DNA from 2 places in the Crassaminicella indica genome. Region 2 is predicted to be linked to the other one. Evidence: a T-box and tRNA genes for the amino acid it is inferred to sense, from the RefSeq annotation. Region 2 holds a T-box; the other holds one or more tRNA genes.
What was found. The T-box of region 2 lies ahead of trpS (tryptophan--tRNA ligase). A T-box ahead of a tRNA ligase gene usually reads a tRNA of that ligase, here a tRNA-Trp.

Region 1: it has a tRNA-Trp gene. The T-box ahead of trpS (tryptophan--tRNA ligase) is inferred to sense a tRNA for this amino acid. The anticodon was not compared.

Annotation. Positions count from the first base shown of each region.
Region 1 covers NZ_CP078093.1:316,079-324,898, forward strand. The annotation lists gene KVH43_RS01575 (sensor domain-containing diguanylate cyclase) at 1-82, shown strand, start outside; gene KVH43_RS01580 (PDZ domain-containing protein) at 90-1,250, opposite strand; gene KVH43_RS01585 (S41 family peptidase) at 1,357-2,589, opposite strand; gene KVH43_RS01590 (aminotransferase class IV) at 2,708-3,547, opposite strand; tRNA gene KVH43_RS01595 (tRNA-Phe) at 3,780-3,855, opposite strand; tRNA gene KVH43_RS01600 (tRNA-Ile) at 3,878-3,954, opposite strand; tRNA gene KVH43_RS01605 (tRNA-Ile) at 3,965-4,041, opposite strand; tRNA gene KVH43_RS01610 (tRNA-Pro) at 4,060-4,136, opposite strand; tRNA gene KVH43_RS01615 (tRNA-Trp) at 4,155-4,230, opposite strand; tRNA gene KVH43_RS01620 (tRNA-Lys) at 4,250-4,325, opposite strand; tRNA gene KVH43_RS01625 (tRNA-Gln) at 4,329-4,404, opposite strand; tRNA gene KVH43_RS01630 (tRNA-Arg) at 4,413-4,489, opposite strand; tRNA gene KVH43_RS01635 (tRNA-Gly) at 4,494-4,567, opposite strand; tRNA gene KVH43_RS01640 (tRNA-Thr) at 4,574-4,648, opposite strand; tRNA gene KVH43_RS01645 (tRNA-Asp) at 4,658-4,734, opposite strand; tRNA gene KVH43_RS01650 (tRNA-Val) at 4,751-4,826, opposite strand; tRNA gene KVH43_RS01655 (tRNA-Glu) at 4,831-4,905, opposite strand; tRNA gene KVH43_RS01660 (tRNA-Met) at 4,916-4,992, opposite strand; rRNA gene rrf (5S ribosomal RNA) at 5,001-5,117, opposite strand; rRNA gene KVH43_RS01670 (23S ribosomal RNA) at 5,205-8,128, opposite strand; tRNA gene KVH43_RS01675 (tRNA-Ala) at 8,176-8,251, opposite strand; rRNA gene KVH43_RS01680 (16S ribosomal RNA) at 8,317-8,820, opposite strand, start outside.
Region 2 covers NZ_CP078093.1:988,841-997,660, forward strand. The annotation lists gene gyrA (DNA gyrase subunit A) at 1-1,434, shown strand, start outside; gene KVH43_RS04760 (STAS domain-containing protein) at 1,549-1,869, shown strand; gene KVH43_RS04765 (ATP-binding protein) at 1,874-2,326, shown strand; gene KVH43_RS04770 (SigB/SigF/SigG family RNA polymerase sigma factor) at 2,326-3,123, shown strand; gene KVH43_RS04775 (bacteriohemerythrin) at 3,137-3,556, shown strand; gene KVH43_RS04780 (polyprenyl synthetase family protein) at 3,716-4,684, shown strand; gene KVH43_RS04785 (cache domain-containing protein) at 4,850-5,317, shown strand; T-box leader at 5,329-5,532, shown strand; gene trpS (tryptophan--tRNA ligase) at 5,601-6,608, shown strand; gene KVH43_RS04795 (FprA family A-type flavoprotein) at 6,680-7,840, opposite strand; gene KVH43_RS04800 (tetraprenyl-beta-curcumene synthase family protein) at 8,053-8,820, opposite strand, start outside.

The DNA of each region.
Region 1 (8,820 bases), 670 kb from region 2:
GGATACCCATAATAAAAAAGAACTATTAAAGATAGCTGATACTAGAATGTATCAAAACAAAGCAAGAAAAAAAAACATGTAGTTTTATTTTACATGTTTTTTTTCTTTGAAAATTTATTTTTTATTCCATTTGTAATCTTTTTCAAAATACAACTAGTATTTTGTATATCAAAAACAAACTGTATATCTATAGGTACAATTACAATATCTAAACTATTTATCCCTCTTTGATAATCTTTATACGTAAAGGTATTGATCTTTCCTCCTTTATCAATAACCTGCATCCATATATATTGTGGATTTTCCTTTAATATAGCTTCTAGCTCCTCTTGATGATTAATCCAATAACTATTCATTCTAACTATTACATCTCCACGTTTTATTCCCATCCTCTCTCCTACACCATCTTTATTTACATCTAGTACAGTAACCCCTCTGCTATGTCTTCTAAAAAGAGGTGTTTTTCTTTTTTCTTCCTTTTGTCCATAAATGATTAAGTATTCGTGTCCTACAGGTGAAAATATCGCAGCAATCCACTTAAAAATATATATTTTAGTAGAAAGGATAGATAATAAAAGCAATATAGTACTATAAAGCAATAATCTTTTAGCAGATACCTTACACTTATCTTTTGGTACATTCCCTAATGATATATCACCATACCCAAGAGCTGCAACTACTGTAGCCATTTGCATTGGAAATGGAACAATAAATGGAATAGGCCAAAATCGCTGCAAATAAAAACCACCAATTACCCCATATTTTTTATCTTTCAAAAATATAGGTAAAGCATCTTTATATCCATCAAAATATATAAGTATACTTTCAATCAAATGAAGCACTGCTACAATAGCCATCATCCCTGATACATCTAAATGCAAAAATCCAAATGCTAAACTAAATAAACATAATAATCCCCCTGAATAGGAAAAACATATATACCGAATATTTATGAGCATAAGTACAATAGCTAAAGGCAGTACATAATAAAAATCCTTTATATGAATCGTAATACCAATAAATCTCATCACTATAGTCCCTGCTATTCCACCTATAATTCCTGCTATAGTTGAACGCATTGTCATAGTCCTTGCTGATTGATTATTTTTCCCGAGGATCTGTATTCTCATCTTGTTTATTCTTCTATACTGAATATAAACTAAAAAAATAGCTATCCAAAAAATTGGATTTAAAATTATATTTGATAAAGTTAAAAAAGCCATTCGTAATAATTTTAAAAATACAGTCAAAAATTTCCCCTTCCTTCTAGGCTATTGTCACATGAACATTATAAATCACATCTATATACGAAAAATATTGATGTCTCCTTGACATCAATATTTTTCTGCTTATTCTTTACTGTTTATTTATTTTCTTTTTCAATACTTCAATACCCTTTTGAAGCTGTACATCTTCCTCATCAGTTATATCAATTTTATCCTTTAATGCCTCTGGCAGATCAATCACAATATCTGGTTTAATCCCTTTTCCATGAATATAAGTTCCATTTGGTGTAAAGTATTGAGCTGTAGTTAACCTAAAGCCACTTCCATCCTTAAGCGGTATAATCTGCTGTACTATTCCTTTTCCAAAGGTTGTTGTCCCAATAAGTGTTCCTGATTTTGTATCCTTTACAGCACCTGATAAAATCTCTGATGCACTCGCACTTCCTCCATTTACAAGGAGTACAAAAGGATAATCTACTTTATTTTTATCTGATTTTTTATAATCACGATTACCTGCTCTATCTTGAGTATAGACAATATCCTGCTCTCCTAAAAGTCGATCTGCAATTTTTACACATTCATCTAATAATCCTCCTGGATTATTTCTAAGGTCAATAATAAGTCCCTTTATATTTTTCTTTTCAAGGTCATCAAGATGCTTCATAAATTCTTCTGCTGATTTTTCATCAAACATAGTAATTCTTATATAACCTATATCATTCTCTAATATTCTTGATTTTACTGGTGTCAATCTAATCTCTTCTCTTGTAATCGCAACAGTAAATGGTTCTTTTTTTCCAGGTCTGATAATAGTTAAATTTACCTTTGTACCGTGTTTTCCCTTAATCATATTGACAGCTTCATTCAATTTTTCTGCTGTCGCTGCTGTTACATCCTTATCATTTACCTTGATAATTTTATCTCCTGTTTTAATTCCAGCTCTCTCTCCCGGCGTATCCTCTATAGGTGCTACAACAGTAATAAAACCATCCTCTCCACGAGTCATAATCACACCAATACCATCATAGCTTCCCTTTGTATGCTCCATAAAGTTAACAAATTCTCTTTTATTCATGTAGACAGAATATGGGTCATCTAATGATTCAAACAGTCCTTTAATGATACCATCTTCAAATTTACTCTCATCTACTGGTACATAATAATTTTTTTCTATGTAATCCTTTAAATACAACATTTTGCTATACTTTTTATTAAGATCCTTAAAATATTCATAATTTTGTTTAGAAATAATAACCTTTTCTCCTATAGTTAATCCAACTATATTTGTCACTGTAAAGGTAAGTATTCCTGTTATGAGTACAAGTATCATAGCTCCTATTATTGCTCTTCTTTTACTGATCATAAAATTCACCCCGAATTCAATTTTTATCAAACAACCTATTAAATTTTGTGCTACATAAATATTTTATTCTCAAAGAAAAACGAATATAACAAACTCTTCATAAAAAGTTCACTTATTATTATACCATCTGTTTTTTTGCTTGAATATAACTTTTCATCTGCTGTATATAACCTTTTGCAATTTTATCAATAACTCTATTATAAACAGAATCCAGCTGAATCTTACCAATACTACTAATTGGCAATACATTTACAGAAGTCCCACTCATAAAAGCTCCATCTAAACAGATTATATCCTTTACAGAAATAGCTTTCTCTATTACAGGAATATTTAAAGCTTTACAAACCTTCATAATGCGATTTCTTGTAACTCCTAACAATACATCTTTTGCAGGAGCTGTAAATACCTCTCCTCCTTTTACAAAAAACATATTAGATCGACTTCCTTCTGTAATGATTCCTTCCTCATTCACCAATAAAGCTTCAAAAGCATTATTTTCCTTAATTTTTTTATTGATATTTTCTCTAAAAGATATATTCAAAACTTTTGCATTTGGATTTTCTCTTTCAGAATAATATAAAATAGTATGTATTCCTCTTTCATAAACTTCCCTTTCAGGATAATAACTTTTAATAAAATAAACCAAAAAATCCTGCTTTGTTTCATTTACCCTACTGCAAAGAAGTTTTACATTTATATTTTTACATTTATTCATAACAATGAGCTTATTTATTTCATCTGTAACAGTTTTATCTTCCTTTTGAATATGAAGCCCCAAAAGCAATGCAGATTTTCTCATTCTTTCCAAATGCTCCTCTAAAAATAATGGAACACCTTCAATTATTCTAATTACTTCATAAATAACAGGAGAGCCGATTGCTTCAAACCCTTCCATATTTTTCGAATCATATACTTTCCCATTATAAATATAATAATCTAAAAAAGCTTCAGACTTCATATTCATCACCTCATCATGAAATATTTTATGTGAATCATAAATATCCTAGTTTGATAAGCTATATGACCTCATGCTCTATTTATTTGTCAATAAACACTTTATGCTTATATTATAACATATTAGACATTCGATATGTCTAATATATTAGGCTCATTCATCCTCCAAGATAAGCAAAGAAGTATAAACTTAAACAAAAAGTAAATAGCAAGCAGAATATGCTTGCTATTTCAAATGGTGCCCAGAGGCGGAATCGAACCACCGACACGGGGATTTTCAGTCCCCTGCTCTACCGACTGAGCTATCTGGGCAAATTATTAATTTATATTATTATGGTGGGCCTTCAGGGACTCGAACCCCGGACCTGCCGGTTATGAGCCGGACGCTCTAACCAACTGAGCTAAAGGCCCTCATACAAAATGGTGGGCTTGGGAGGACTCGAACCTCCGACCTCACGCTTATCAGGCGTGCGCTCTAACCACCTGAGCTACAAGCCCTTAATTAAATTTTTGAAATGGTCGAGGTGGCAGGATTTGAACCCGCGGCCCTCTGGTCCCAAACCAGATGCGCTACCAAACTGCGCTACACCTCGATAATTTATGTTAAACACTGGCAGGGGCAGAAGGACTCGAACCCTCGGCACGTGGTTTTGGAGACCACTGCTCTACCAACTGAGCTATACCCCTCCAAATGTGGATAAAGATTTGGTGACCCATCCGCGGCTCGAACGCGGGACACCTTGATTAAAAGTCAAGTGCTCTACCGACTGAGCTAATGGGTCTCATGGCTGGGGTAGCAGGACTCGAACCTACGAATGCCAGAGTCAAAGTCTGGTGCCTTACCGACTTGGCGATACCCCAGTACTTCATGGCGGGTCCACAGGGACTCGAACCCCGGACACACGGCTTAGAAGGCCGTTGCTCTATCCAACTGAGCTATGAACCCTTATTGGAGCGGATGATGGGAATCGAACCCACGCTACCAGCTTGGAAGGCTGGAGTTCTACCATTGAACTACATCCGCATATTTTGGAGCTGGCGAAGGGAATCGAACCCCCAACCTGCTGATTACAAGTCAGCTGCTCTACCGTTGAGCCACACCAGCAAATTAATTTGGCGACCCGGAAGGGGCTCGAACCCTCGACCTCCAGCGTGACAGGCTGGCATTCTAACCAACTGAACTACCGGGCCATAATTAAAATTTTAATGGTGGGCGCAATAGGGATCGAACCTATGACCCCCTGCTTGTAAGGCAGGTGCTCTCCCAGCTGAGCTATGCGCCCAAAATGGTGACCCATCCGGGAATCGAACCCGGGTTACCGCCGTGAAAGGGCGGTGTCTTGACCGCTTGACCAATGGGCCATATTTTATTTGGTAGCGGCGAGTGGACTCGAACCACCGACCTTCCGGGTATGAACCGGACGCTCTAGCCAACTAAGCTACGCCGCCCCACCTTCAACCAGCGACGACCTACTCTCCCAAGGCGTCTCCGCCTAAGTACCATCAGCGCTGAAGGGCTTAACTTCTGTGTTCGGTATGGGAACAGGTGTGACCCCTTCGCTATTGCCACTGGATTTTTTTGAGGACAAGATATATTTTATCTTGTTTTTCACGATTTGTCAACCACTTTTTTATACCCTCAAAACTAAACAATGCATATTTTGGTCAAGCCCTCGACCTATTAGTATCGGTCAGCTAAAGACATTACTGCCCTTACACCTCCGACCTATCAACCAGATCGTCTTTCTGGGGTCTTACTGGATTAACTCCATGGGAAATCTTATCTTAAGGGGGGCTTCGCGCTTAGATGCCTTCAGCGCTTATCCCTTCCGTACATAGCTACTCAGCTGTGCCACTGGCGTGACAACTGATGCACCAGAGGTACGTCCATCCCGGTCCTCTCGTACTAAGGACAGCTCCTCTCAAATTTCCTACGCCCACAGCGGATAGGGACCGAACTGTCTCACGACGTTCTGAACCCAGCTCGCGTGCCTCTTTAATGGGCGAACAGCCCAACCCTTGGGACCTACTTCAGCCCCAGGATGAGACGAGCCGACATCGAGGTGCCAAACCTCCCCGTCGATGTGGACTCTTGGGGGAGATAAGCCTGTTATCCCCGGGGTAGCTTTTATCCGTTGAGCGATGGCCCTTCCACTCGGAACCACCGGATCACTAAGCCCGACTTTCGTCCTTGCTCGACCTGTGTGTCTCGCAATCAAGCTCCCTTCTGCCTTTGCACTCTTCGCGCGATTTCCGACCGCGCTGAGGGAACCTTTGGGCGCCTCCGTTACTCTTTAGGAGGCGACCGCCCCAGTCAAACTGCCCACCTGACAGTGTCCCAAAGCTGGATTCACAGCTTATGGTTAGAACTTCAGTATTACAAGAGTGGTATCCCAACGTCGACTCCACACACACTGGCGTGCATGCTTCTCAGTCTCCCACCTATCCTGTACATGTAATACCAAAATCCAGTGTCAGGCTACAGTAAAGCTCCACGGGGTCTTTCCGTCCTGCTGCGGGTAACCGGCATCTTCACCGGTACTACAATTTCACCGAGTCTATTGTTGAGACAGTGCCCAAATCGTTACGCCTTTCGTGCGGGTCGGAACTTACCCGACAAGGAATTTCGCTACCTTAGGACCGTTATAGTTACGGCCGCCGTTTACTGGGGCTTAAGTTCTGTGCTTCACTTTCGTTAACACTTCCCCTTAACCTTCCAGCACCGGGCAGGCGTCAGCCCCTATACATCGTCTTTCGACTTAGCAGAGACCTGTGTTTTTGCTAAACAGTCGCTTGGGCCTATTCTCTGCGGCCACCTCGGGCTTGCACCCTAACGTGGCACCCCTTCTCCCGAAGTTACGGGGTCATTTTGCCGAGTTCCTTAACAATAGTTCTCTCGCTCGCCTTAGGATTCTCTCCTCACCTACCTGTGTCGGTTTGCGGTACGGGCACCTACAATCTCGCTAGAGGCTTTTCTTGACAGTGTGGAATCAGTAAGTTCGCTACTTGTTTTTCGCTCCCCATCACGTCTCAGAATTATCGAAACGGATTTGCCTATCTCGACTTCCTAAACGCTTGGACGCACACAACCAACGGTGCGCTTAACCTATCCTCCTGTGTCACCCCATTGCTCAAACGATTTTCGGTGGTACAGGAATTTCAACCTGTTGTCCATCGCCTACGACTTTCGTCCTCGGCTTAGGTCCCGACTAACCCTGAGTGGACGAACCTTCCTCAGGAAACCTTAGGTTTTCGGCGGGCAGGATTCTCACCTGCCTCTCGCTACTCATGCCAACATTCTCTCTTGTATACAGTCCACTGCTCCTTACGGTACAGCTTCAACCCGTATACAATGCTCCCCTACCCATCCCAAAGGGATGCCGTAGCTTCGGTGACAGGTTTGAGCCCCGGTAATTTTCGGCGCAGGATCACTCGACTAGTGAGCTATTACGCACTCTTTGAATGAATGGCTGCTTCTAAGCCAACATCCTAGTTGTCTATGCAATCCCACATCCTTTTCCACTTAACCTGTACTTAGGGACCTTAGCTGACGGTCTGGGCTGTTTCCCTCTCGACTATGAATCTTATCACACATAGTCTGACTCCTAAAATTATGATTACGGCATTCGGAGTTTGATAGTCTTCGGTAACCGGTGAGGGCCCCTAGGACATTCAGTGCTCTACCTCCGTATCACAACTTTTAAGGCTAGCCCTAAAGCTATTTCGGGGAGAACCAGCTATCTCCGAGTTCGATTGGAATTTCTCCGCTATCCACAAGTCATCCCAGCCTTTTTCAACAGACATGGGTTCGGTCCTCCACGAAATTTTACTTCCGCTTCAACCTGCTCATGGATAGGTCACCCGGTTTCGGGTCTACGGCATACAACTAAAATCGCCCTATTCAGACTCGCTTTCGCTGCGGCTCCGTAGCATAACTACTTAACCTTGCTGCATACCGTAACTCGTTGGCCCGTTCTACAAAAAGTACGCGGTCGTTCATAAAAAGAACTTCCACTGCTTGTAAACATAGGGTTTCAGGTTCTATTTCACTCCCCTCCCGGGGTTCTTTTCACCTTTCCCTCACGGTACTATGCGCTATCGGTCACCAGGTAGTATTTAGCCTTGGGGGGTGGTCCCCCCTGCTTCCCACAAGGTTTCACGTGTCTCGTGGTACTCTGGAGTATACTCGAAAGTCTTCTTGTTTCGCCTACAGGACTATTACCTTCTACGGTGAGCCTTTCCAGACTTCTTCGACTACAATACCTCTTTCTTAATGAGTATATCCACAACCCCTAAAGAAAATTCTTTAGGTTTGGGCTAGTCCCCTTTCGCTCGCCGCTACTTAGGGAATCGAGTTTTCTTTCTCTTCCTCAGGGTACTTAGATGTTTCAGTTCCCCTGGTATGCCTACCATTACCTATGGATTCAGTAATAGTTACTTAAGTATTACCTTAAGTAGGTTTCCCCATTCGGAAATCCCCGGATCAACGCTTGCTTGCAGCTACCCGAGGCTTATCGCAGCTTACCACGTCCTTCATCGGCTCCTGGTGCCAAGGCATCCGCCCTATGCTCTTTATAGCTTGACCAGTAAAAATTGTATTTTATATGCATTGTTCAGTTTTCAAAGTACACATGGTGGAGACGAGGGGGATCGAACCCCTGACCCCCTGCGTGCAAGGCAGGTGCTCTCCCAGCTGAGCTACGTCCCCATAATTAACTTTTGAAGGTTTGATCCTTCAAAACTATACAGTGTAAGTTAAGCCTTTCTCCTTAGAAAGGAGGTGATCCAGCCGCACCTTCCGATACGGCTACCTTGTTACGACTTCACCCCAGTTATTGATTTCACCTTCGGCAGCTTCCTCCATAAGGTTAGATAGCTGACTTCGGGTGCCCCCAACTCCCGTGGTGTGACGGGCGGTGTGTACAAGACCCGGGAACGCATTCACCGCGGCATTCTGATCCACGATTACTAGCAACTCCAGCTTCATGTGGGCGAGTTGCAGCCCACAATCCGAACTGAGACTGGCTTTTAGGATTTGCTCCAGATTACTCCTTCGCTTCCCGTTGTACCAGCCATTGTAGCACGTGTGTAGCCCAGAACATAAGGGGCATGATGATTTGACGTCATCCCCACCTTCCTCCGAGTTATCCCCGGCAGTCTCTCTAGAGTGCCCATCCGAAATGCTGGCAACTAAAGACAAGGGTTGCGCTCGTTGCGGGACTTAACCCAACATCTCACGACACGAGCTGACGACAACCATGCACCACCTGTCTCTCT
Region 2 (8,820 bases):
GCTCTTGTAAATGGACAGCCTAAAATACTAAATTTATATGAGCTTATTTATTATTATTTAGAGCATCAAAAGGATGTAGTTACAAGAAGAACACAATATGATCTAGCTAAGACAGAAGATCGTGCACATATATTAGAAGGATTAAAAATTGCACTTGATCATATAGATGCTGTGATAAAATTAATTAGAGGTTCTAAAAATGTAGCAGAAGCTAAAGAGGGATTGTTGAATACATTCAATCTGTCAGAAAGACAGGCTCAAGCAATTCTTGATATGAGACTTCAAAAGCTTACAGGCTTAGAAAGAGAAAAGATTGAAGAAGAATATGAAGAATTAATCAAGCTTATTAATCATTATAAAGAAGTATTAGCTAATGAAAGACTTCTTTTGAATATCGTAAAGGAAGAAATATTAGAAATAAAAGAGTCATATAATGATGCTAGAAGAACAGTTATTACAGCTGCAGCAGATGAGATTGATATAGAAGATCTAATAGATGAAGAAGAGGTTGCAATTACTCTAACACATCTAGGATATATAAAGAGACTTCCTGCAGATACTTACAAAAGCCAAAGAAGAGGCGGAAAAGGAATTGCTGGACTTACTACGAGAGAAGAAGATTTTGTAGAACATTTGTTTATTACTTCAACTCACAACTATATCTTATTCTTTACTAATAGGGGAAGAGTTTACCGATTAAAGGCTTATGAAATTCCAGAAGCTAAAAGACAGGCAAAAGGAACAGCTATTGTAAATCTGCTTCAATTGCTACCAAAGGAGAAAGTAACAGCTGTGATTCCTGTTAAGGAATTTGAACAAAGCAAATTTTTAGTAGCAGCTACTCAAAAAGGTATTATAAAAAAGACAGATTTATCACAATTTGATACTTCTAGAAAATCAGGTTTAATTGCTATTAATTTAAGAGAAGATGATGAATTAATCAGTGTAAAGCTTACAGATGGAGATAAAGAAGTCATTATTGTAACAAAAGAAGGTAAATCTATCAGATTTAAAGAAGCTGATGTTAGAGATATGGGTAGAGCTGCAATGGGTGTAAAAGCAATTAATTTAGATGATAATGATTATGTTGTTGCTATGGAATTGGTAGAGGAAGATAGTGATTTACTAGTTGTTAGTGAATATGGATTTGGAAAGAGAACTTCCCTTGAAAATTATAATACTCAATCTAGAGGAGGAAAAGGGTTAATTACCTACAATTCAAAAGAAAAAACAGGTAAACTAGTAGGAGCTAAGGTTGTAAAGGACCATGATGAAATAATGCTCATTAATATAAATGGTGTCATTATTAGACTCGAAGTAAAAGAAATACCTAGAATGGGTAGAAATACACAAGGGGTAACATTAATGAGAGTAGACCATGATAGCAATATTGTTTCGATTGCTAAGGTTGTTCAAGATGTTGAGGAAGAATAAAAAATAATTGATACGCAAAGGTAAATTTACTTTTGCGTATTTTTTAAGTGTTGTTTAAAGAAAAAAATATGGGGTAATATTAAACTAGGAAAATAAACAGAAAGGGGTATTTTTGTGTCTATTCAAATTGATAAAAAATATCATCAAGAAGAAAATTTATGGGTTTTAGCTATTAATGGAGAGCTTGATATTTATACAGCAAATGAGTTAAAGGAAACTCTCATGAAAATGCTAGATGAACATAAAGAAAATATAAAAATAGATTGTACAGATTTAGGATATATAGACAGTACAGGTTTAGGTGTTTTAATAGGAGCTTTGAAAAGACTAAAAAAATATGATAAAAATATTGTGATAGCTAATCCTAAACCTAATGTTTTAAAATTGTTTAGGATAACTGGCTTAAATAAAATATTTATTATAGAAGGTGAATAAAATAATGATTACAATGAATAATTTAGAAAAGGTGGAGAAAAAAATGAGTGATCATTTTTCAATATCAGTTCCAAGCAAGCCAGAATATGTGAACGTTATACGTTTAACGGCATCAGCTATTGCGAGTAGGATGGGCTTTAATATAGAGCAAATTGAGGATATAAAGGTTGCTATAGCAGAAGCTTGCACTAATGCAATTGAACATGGTTTATGTTATAATAATAGTAATTTTCAGATAAATTTTTTGGTAGATGATGAAAAATTAGCTATTGATGTAATTGATCAAGGACATGGATTTGAAAGCAGTGAAGTAAAAGAACCTGATTTAGAAAATCCGAAAGAAGGAGGATTAGGGATATTTATCATTAAAACTTTAATGGACGAAGTAGAAATCTTATCAGATTTAGGTAAAGGTACAACGATGAGAATGATAAAATATTTAGGGGATGATACTTGATGGATAATATAGAAAAGATTACAGTGAATTGCGATACCAATTCCCTAAGTAAATTAGATGGAAAAGAATTGTTTAAATTATACAAAGAAACTAATGATAAAGAAATCCGAGACGAGTTGGTAAATCGATACTTGTATATAGCGGAAATTTTATCAAAAAAATTTGTAAACAAAGGGATTGATTACGAAGATATTTATCAAATTGCATCTCTTGGTCTTATTCTTGCTATTGAGCGTTTTGATTTAAGCAAAGGATTTGAATTTTCAAGCTTTGCAACCCCTACTATTATAGGAGAAATAAAGAAGTATTTCAGAGATAAAGGTTGGAGCATAAGAGTACCCAGGAGGATACAAGAATTATCAAGGAAGATAAATAATGCAAAAATAGTATTGACGCAAAAGCTTCAAAGAACTCCTAAGGTAACAGATATTGCAGATTATTTAGGATGTACTGAAGAACAGGTTTTAGAGGCGATGGATGCAAGTCATCTCTATACACTTAAATCTTTAGATATAAGCTATGACACAAGTGGAGATGATAAGGATTTGCAGCTTAAAGATTTAATTGGAGAAGATGATAAATCCTTTGATCAATTAGAAAATAGTGACTTTTTAAGAAAAAATATAGAGAAATTAAATCAAGTAGAGACTAAAATATTAAAGCTTCGATTTTTCGATAATAAAACTCAATCACAGGTAGCTAAAGTATTAAATGTATCTCAAATGACTGTATCTAGGATGGAAAAGAAGATTATTGATAAATTTAGAAAAGAATTAAATAAAATGGAAATATCATAAGGGGGCAGAAAAAGTGTTTGAATGGAAGGATATATATAAAGTTGATATAGCTGAGATTGATAAGCAGCACAGAAAGCTTTTGGAAATTGGAGGAAAACTTGCTGATTTATTAAAGCTAAAGGATGATATTGATCATTATGATGAAATTGTAGAGATTTTAACAGAATTAAGAGAATATACAGAATATCATTTTGCTCATGAAGAAAAGCTGTTAGAAAAGTATGGATACGATAATCAAAGTCTTAGATTACATAAAAGGCAGCACAAGTCATTTGTAAATAAAATTATTCAGATAGAAAATCAAGATATTGATGAAAAACAAACAGGTATCAAGCTTACTATGTTGGAATTTATTGCTAGTTGGATAGAAAATCATATCTTAAAGACAGATCATGAGTATAAAGATTTTTTTCATGAAAATGGTGTATATTAAAAAATGATAGCCTATGTCTAAAATTTTAGATATAGGTTTATTTTATATTTAACAATAAAAATAAATTAAGCTGAGTATTCTCGGCTTTTTATGTTTATATAGATTAAAATTTGCAAATACTTTCTATAAAGAAGATATAGAAAGTAGGTTAAAAATTTGATGAAGGCAGTAGAAAGTTTAAAAATTCGAGAATTACCAGGGATGAATATAGTAGAAGAGGAATTATATAATTTATTCAAAGATAGCTATGAAAATACATATAATATTTGTAAAAGATTGCTTAGCTCAGGAGGAAAGAGAATCCGCCCTGCTCTTGTTCTTTGTACTGCAGGGTGTTTTGGAGGGGTTACCAAAGAAGCTATTAAGGTTTCTACAGCTTGTGAATGTATTCATATGGCATCTTTGGTTCATGATGATATTATTGATGCATCTATTATGAGGAGGAGTAATCCTACTATAAATGCACAAAAAGGGAATACTACTGCTGTATTAATAGGAGATTATTTGTTTGCTAAAGCTTTTGAAATCCTTTCAAGAAATAGACTTGTAAGAAGTATGGAAGTAATTGTAGATGCTATTAGCAAAATGTGTGATGGAGAAATTTTTCAAAGAGAAAATCTATTTAATTTAGATCAAACACGTGAAGATTATTACTGTCGTATATATCAAAAGACAGGGGTTTTAATTGCTGCATGTACTCAAGTAGGAGCTATTACAGCAGGAGCAGATGAAGAACAAATAAGAGCTTTTAAAGTTTATGGAGAAAATTTAGGCTATGCTTATCAAATTATAGATGATATTTTAGATTTTATAGGAGATGAAAAAATATTAGGCAAGCCAGTGGGAAGTGATTTAAGAGAAGGGAATATCACTCTGCCTATATTAAAATTAATAAAGAATGAGAAACATAAGGAATGGATGAAGAAAATATTGAAAAAAGGAAGGATTACAGAAAGTTATAATGAGATATTAAGACTTTTAAAGGATAGCGATGCTTTAGATGAAGCCTTTTGTGAAGCAGAATATTGTGCAGAAAAAGCTCAGGAATCATTAGAGAGCATAGAGGATTCTGTTTATAAGGATATGCTTTTAAATATTGCTGATCAGATATTGGTAAGAAAGTATTAATCCCTTGTTTGAAGCAAGGGGTTTTTAATGTATAATTAAATTAAGTTAAAGTTTATAATATTAAAGCTATATGATATTATAAAAAATATAGGAAATATATTACGAAAGCTAGTATGGTTTAACTAAAGGGGTGATTATCTGAAAAAATGTATAAGATATTTTTTTATGATATTGTTAATAAGCACATTAATAATAAATTTAGCAGGCTGTAAAGTAACTCTAAAGGCAGGAATTATAAATAATGAAGATAAGATAGAAACAAATGAAAATGAACAGGTAGAAATAGTAAAAGAAAAGCTAGATGCTTTATGCAGTAAATTAATAGATGCAGATGAAGAAAATATTAATAAAGCTTTAAAAGAGTTTCAAGAAAATACATTAAAAGATGTAGAAAATGTATATTTTGCAAAAGAGGATTCAAAAAAGCTTTATATATATCCTAATTTAGGATTACCAGAGGACTATGATCCTACAAAAAGACCTTGGTATGAAAAAGCAAAAGAAGATGAATACTATATAAATGAATATATAGATTCTGTAAAAAATAATAATATGCTTACTGTATCAAAAGCATTATATAAGGATAAAGTATTTGTTGGTGTAGTAGGCTTAGATTTAATAATAAAAAAATAGTATTTAAATAATATAAAGCAATGATGAAGAGTAGTACATATAAAAAAGGTTAAAGCGATTTAGGGATAGTGAGAGCCTAATACCAATATTTGTATGGAATGGACTTCGGAGTGTAAATCTGAAAAGTTAGTAGGATTTAACGGATATCCACCGTTATAGGATTAAGAGGACATTTGTCAATTAGAGTGGTACCGCGGGTAAGGCTCGTCTCTATTATTATAGAGGCGAGTTTTTTGAATACAAGCTTAAAAATTATATATAAAAAATAGGAGGAAAAAATAATATGGATGAGAAAAAAGTTATATTTAGTGGTGCACAGCCTTCAGGAAAATTAACTCTAGGTAATTATCTTGGAGCGTTAAAAAATTGGGTAGCCCTTCAAGATGAGTATAATTGTTATTATTGTATTGTGGATTTACATGCGATTACTGTACCACAAGAAGCAAAGGTTTTGAGAAAAAATACAATTGATGCATTGGCTCAATATATGGCATGTGGATTAGACCCAGAGAAGAGTACAATTTTTATTCAATCTCATGTAAGTGCTCATGCAGAATTAAATTGGGTATTAAATGCGATTACGTATATGGGTGAGTTAAATAGAATGACTCAATTCAAGGAAAAATCTAAAAAGAATGAAGCAAACTTAAATGGTGCATTGTTTACTTATCCAGTACTTATGGCTGCTGATATTTTATTATATCAAACAGATCTTGTTCCTGTTGGGGAAGATCAAAAGCAGCATTTGGAATTGGCTAGGAATTTAGCACAAAGATTTAACAATAGATATAGTGATACTTTTAAAGTACCAGATCCTTATATTCCTAAGGTAGGAGCTAGAATTATGAGTCTTCAAGAGCCTACAAAGAAAATGTCTAAGTCTGATGAAAATGTTAATGGCTTTATAGGGTTAGTTGAAGATGCTGATTCTATTGCAAGAAAAGTAAAAAGAGCTGTAACTGATTCATTAGGAGTAGTAAAATATTCAGATGAGCAGCCAGGGATTAAAAATTTACTTACTATATATTCTAAGCTTTCAGGAAAAAGTGTTGAAGAGATTGAAAGCATGTATGAAGGAAAAGGGTATGGAGAATTTAAACAGGATACAGCTGAAGTTATTGTTGAAGGATTAAGACCTATAAGAGAAAAATATGAGGATTTATTAAAAAATAAGGATTATTTAGAAAATATTTATGCTGAAGGAGCAGAAAAGGCAGAAAGAGTTGCTAGAAAAACATTAAGAAAGGTTTATAAGAAGGTTGGATTCGTTCCAAGAAAATTTATTTATTAACAATGCACTGTAAAAACAAGAAACCCTCCAGAATTATTTTCCTAGAGGGTTTCTTATTTTTATAGAGGTTTTTAAAGCTTTTCTTTTAATAGTTCAATCATTTTATTTAAATCTTCTCGATTTGGTATATAATTTATTTTAATATTATCTTCAACTTTAAAACCTGCCTCTGTTAATGCATCAGCTATTTGCTTTATGCTTTGGCCTCCCCAGCCATAAGAACCAAAGGCAATTGCTTTTCTATTCTTTGGTGCTAATCCTTTTAAATAAGTAAGAAAACCAGCTGTATTTGGCATCATATTGTTATTTAGAGTAGGAGAACCAACACAGATGTATTCAGAAGTAATTATGTCCGTCATAATATCTGAAATATGATTTGTTTGAAGATTTTTAAGTATAGTTTTATATCCTTTATCTTCAAAAGCCTGCTGAATTTTACTTGCTATTTTTTTAGTTGAATTCCACATAGTATCATATACGATTACAGCTTTCTTTTCTGTTTTATTAGATGCCCATTTAGTATATTCCTCTACTATTTTTGAAATATGCTCTCTCCAAATAAGTCCATGGCTTGTAGCAATCATTTTTATATCTAATCCTGATACCGATTTTAATACATTTTGAACTTGTGTTCCATAGGGAAGCACAATATTTGCATAATATTTTTTTGCTTCCTCCATTACTACTTCAAAAGAATACATATCATCAAATCTTTCAGTAGAAGCGATATGCTGTCCAAATGCATCATTTGAGAATAATATTTTTTCCTGTGGTATATAGCAGACCATATTATCTGGCCAGTGAACCATTGGAGTAAGAATAAATTCTAATGTTCTTTTTCCTAAGCTTAAATGTTCTCCACTTTTTATAATTTTAAAATTCCAATTTTTTTTATAATGTGCTTTTAAGCCATTTAATCCATTTGGACTTGTTATTACAGTTGCGTTTTTAGCAAGCTCTAGTATTTTAGGTAGTGATCCTGAATGATCCATCTCTACATGGTTGGATACTATATAATCTATTTTGCTAGGATCAATTATTTTAGATACTCTATCTAATAATTCATCTGCAAAAAGTCCTTTTACAGTATCTATAAGGGTTATTTTCTCATCAATTATTAAGTATGCATTATAGCTAGATCCTCTTTGTGTCAAGTAGCCGTGAAAATTTCTTAAATCCCAATCAATGGCTCCTACCCAATAAATGTCTTTTTTCAGTTCTACAGGTTGCAATTTTATACCTCCTCAAAATCTTCATTGCTTAGTTATATCGAAGCATTTATAAGATTTTCAAATTTACTTATACACTATTATTATACACATTTATTTAGTTCCTAAACTTTTTGATTTAGTGTTATAAATATAAATTGATAATTTCTTATAGATAAACAAAATCAATGTTGTTTGAACGAAGTGAGTTTTGAAGTTGTTTAATTATATCTTAATTATTTTATTATTTTTTTTCTTCTCAGTAATTTGCAGGAAGTATATAAAATGTTTGTAGTATAGGATGATTTTTTTAATATGCTTTTAGCAATGATTTTTTCTTCTTTGAAATTTGTTTTTGGGTCAGAAAGATACATTGATAGAAGTCCTTCTATGACAGTTATGTGAAAAAGTGGATTTTGTAAATACTTAGATCTATTCAAAGCTTGCTTCAAAAAATATATAAGTCGTTTTTCTTTTTCTTTATTATTTTTATAATAGGATATAAAGTTTAAATCTCCTGTAGCTAAATCTTCTCTTTCATCAATAAAATAATCTAATAATATATGAAGACCGCATATATAAGGGAAATATGCATTTATTATGTTTTCTATGTGTTTTTTATCTAAATTTTTTTCTTTGCTTATTGTGCAGAGTAGAAAAATTCCTAGTGTTGAACCTGCTGCAGCAGAAAATTCCCAAATAGATAAGTTATCATATAAATGAAGATAATGACTTGCCCAGTCATTCAATGATTTTTCTCTTTTATGCTTTTGGATATGCTTGTAGCTTTGCATTTCACTATATAATTTTCCTAAGAATAAAGCTGTGCTTTGAATTAAATGAAAGCTAGGGAGTGTTTTTATATAGTTTTTACATGTTTTTACTAAATTATATAGGTAGCCTCCATCTTCCTTGTAAGGATAGTACTTATAATAATCATGAAAAACATTATCTGGCTTTAAGCTATCTGTAATTGCATAATGAAGCTGTAAAAAAGATTTTTC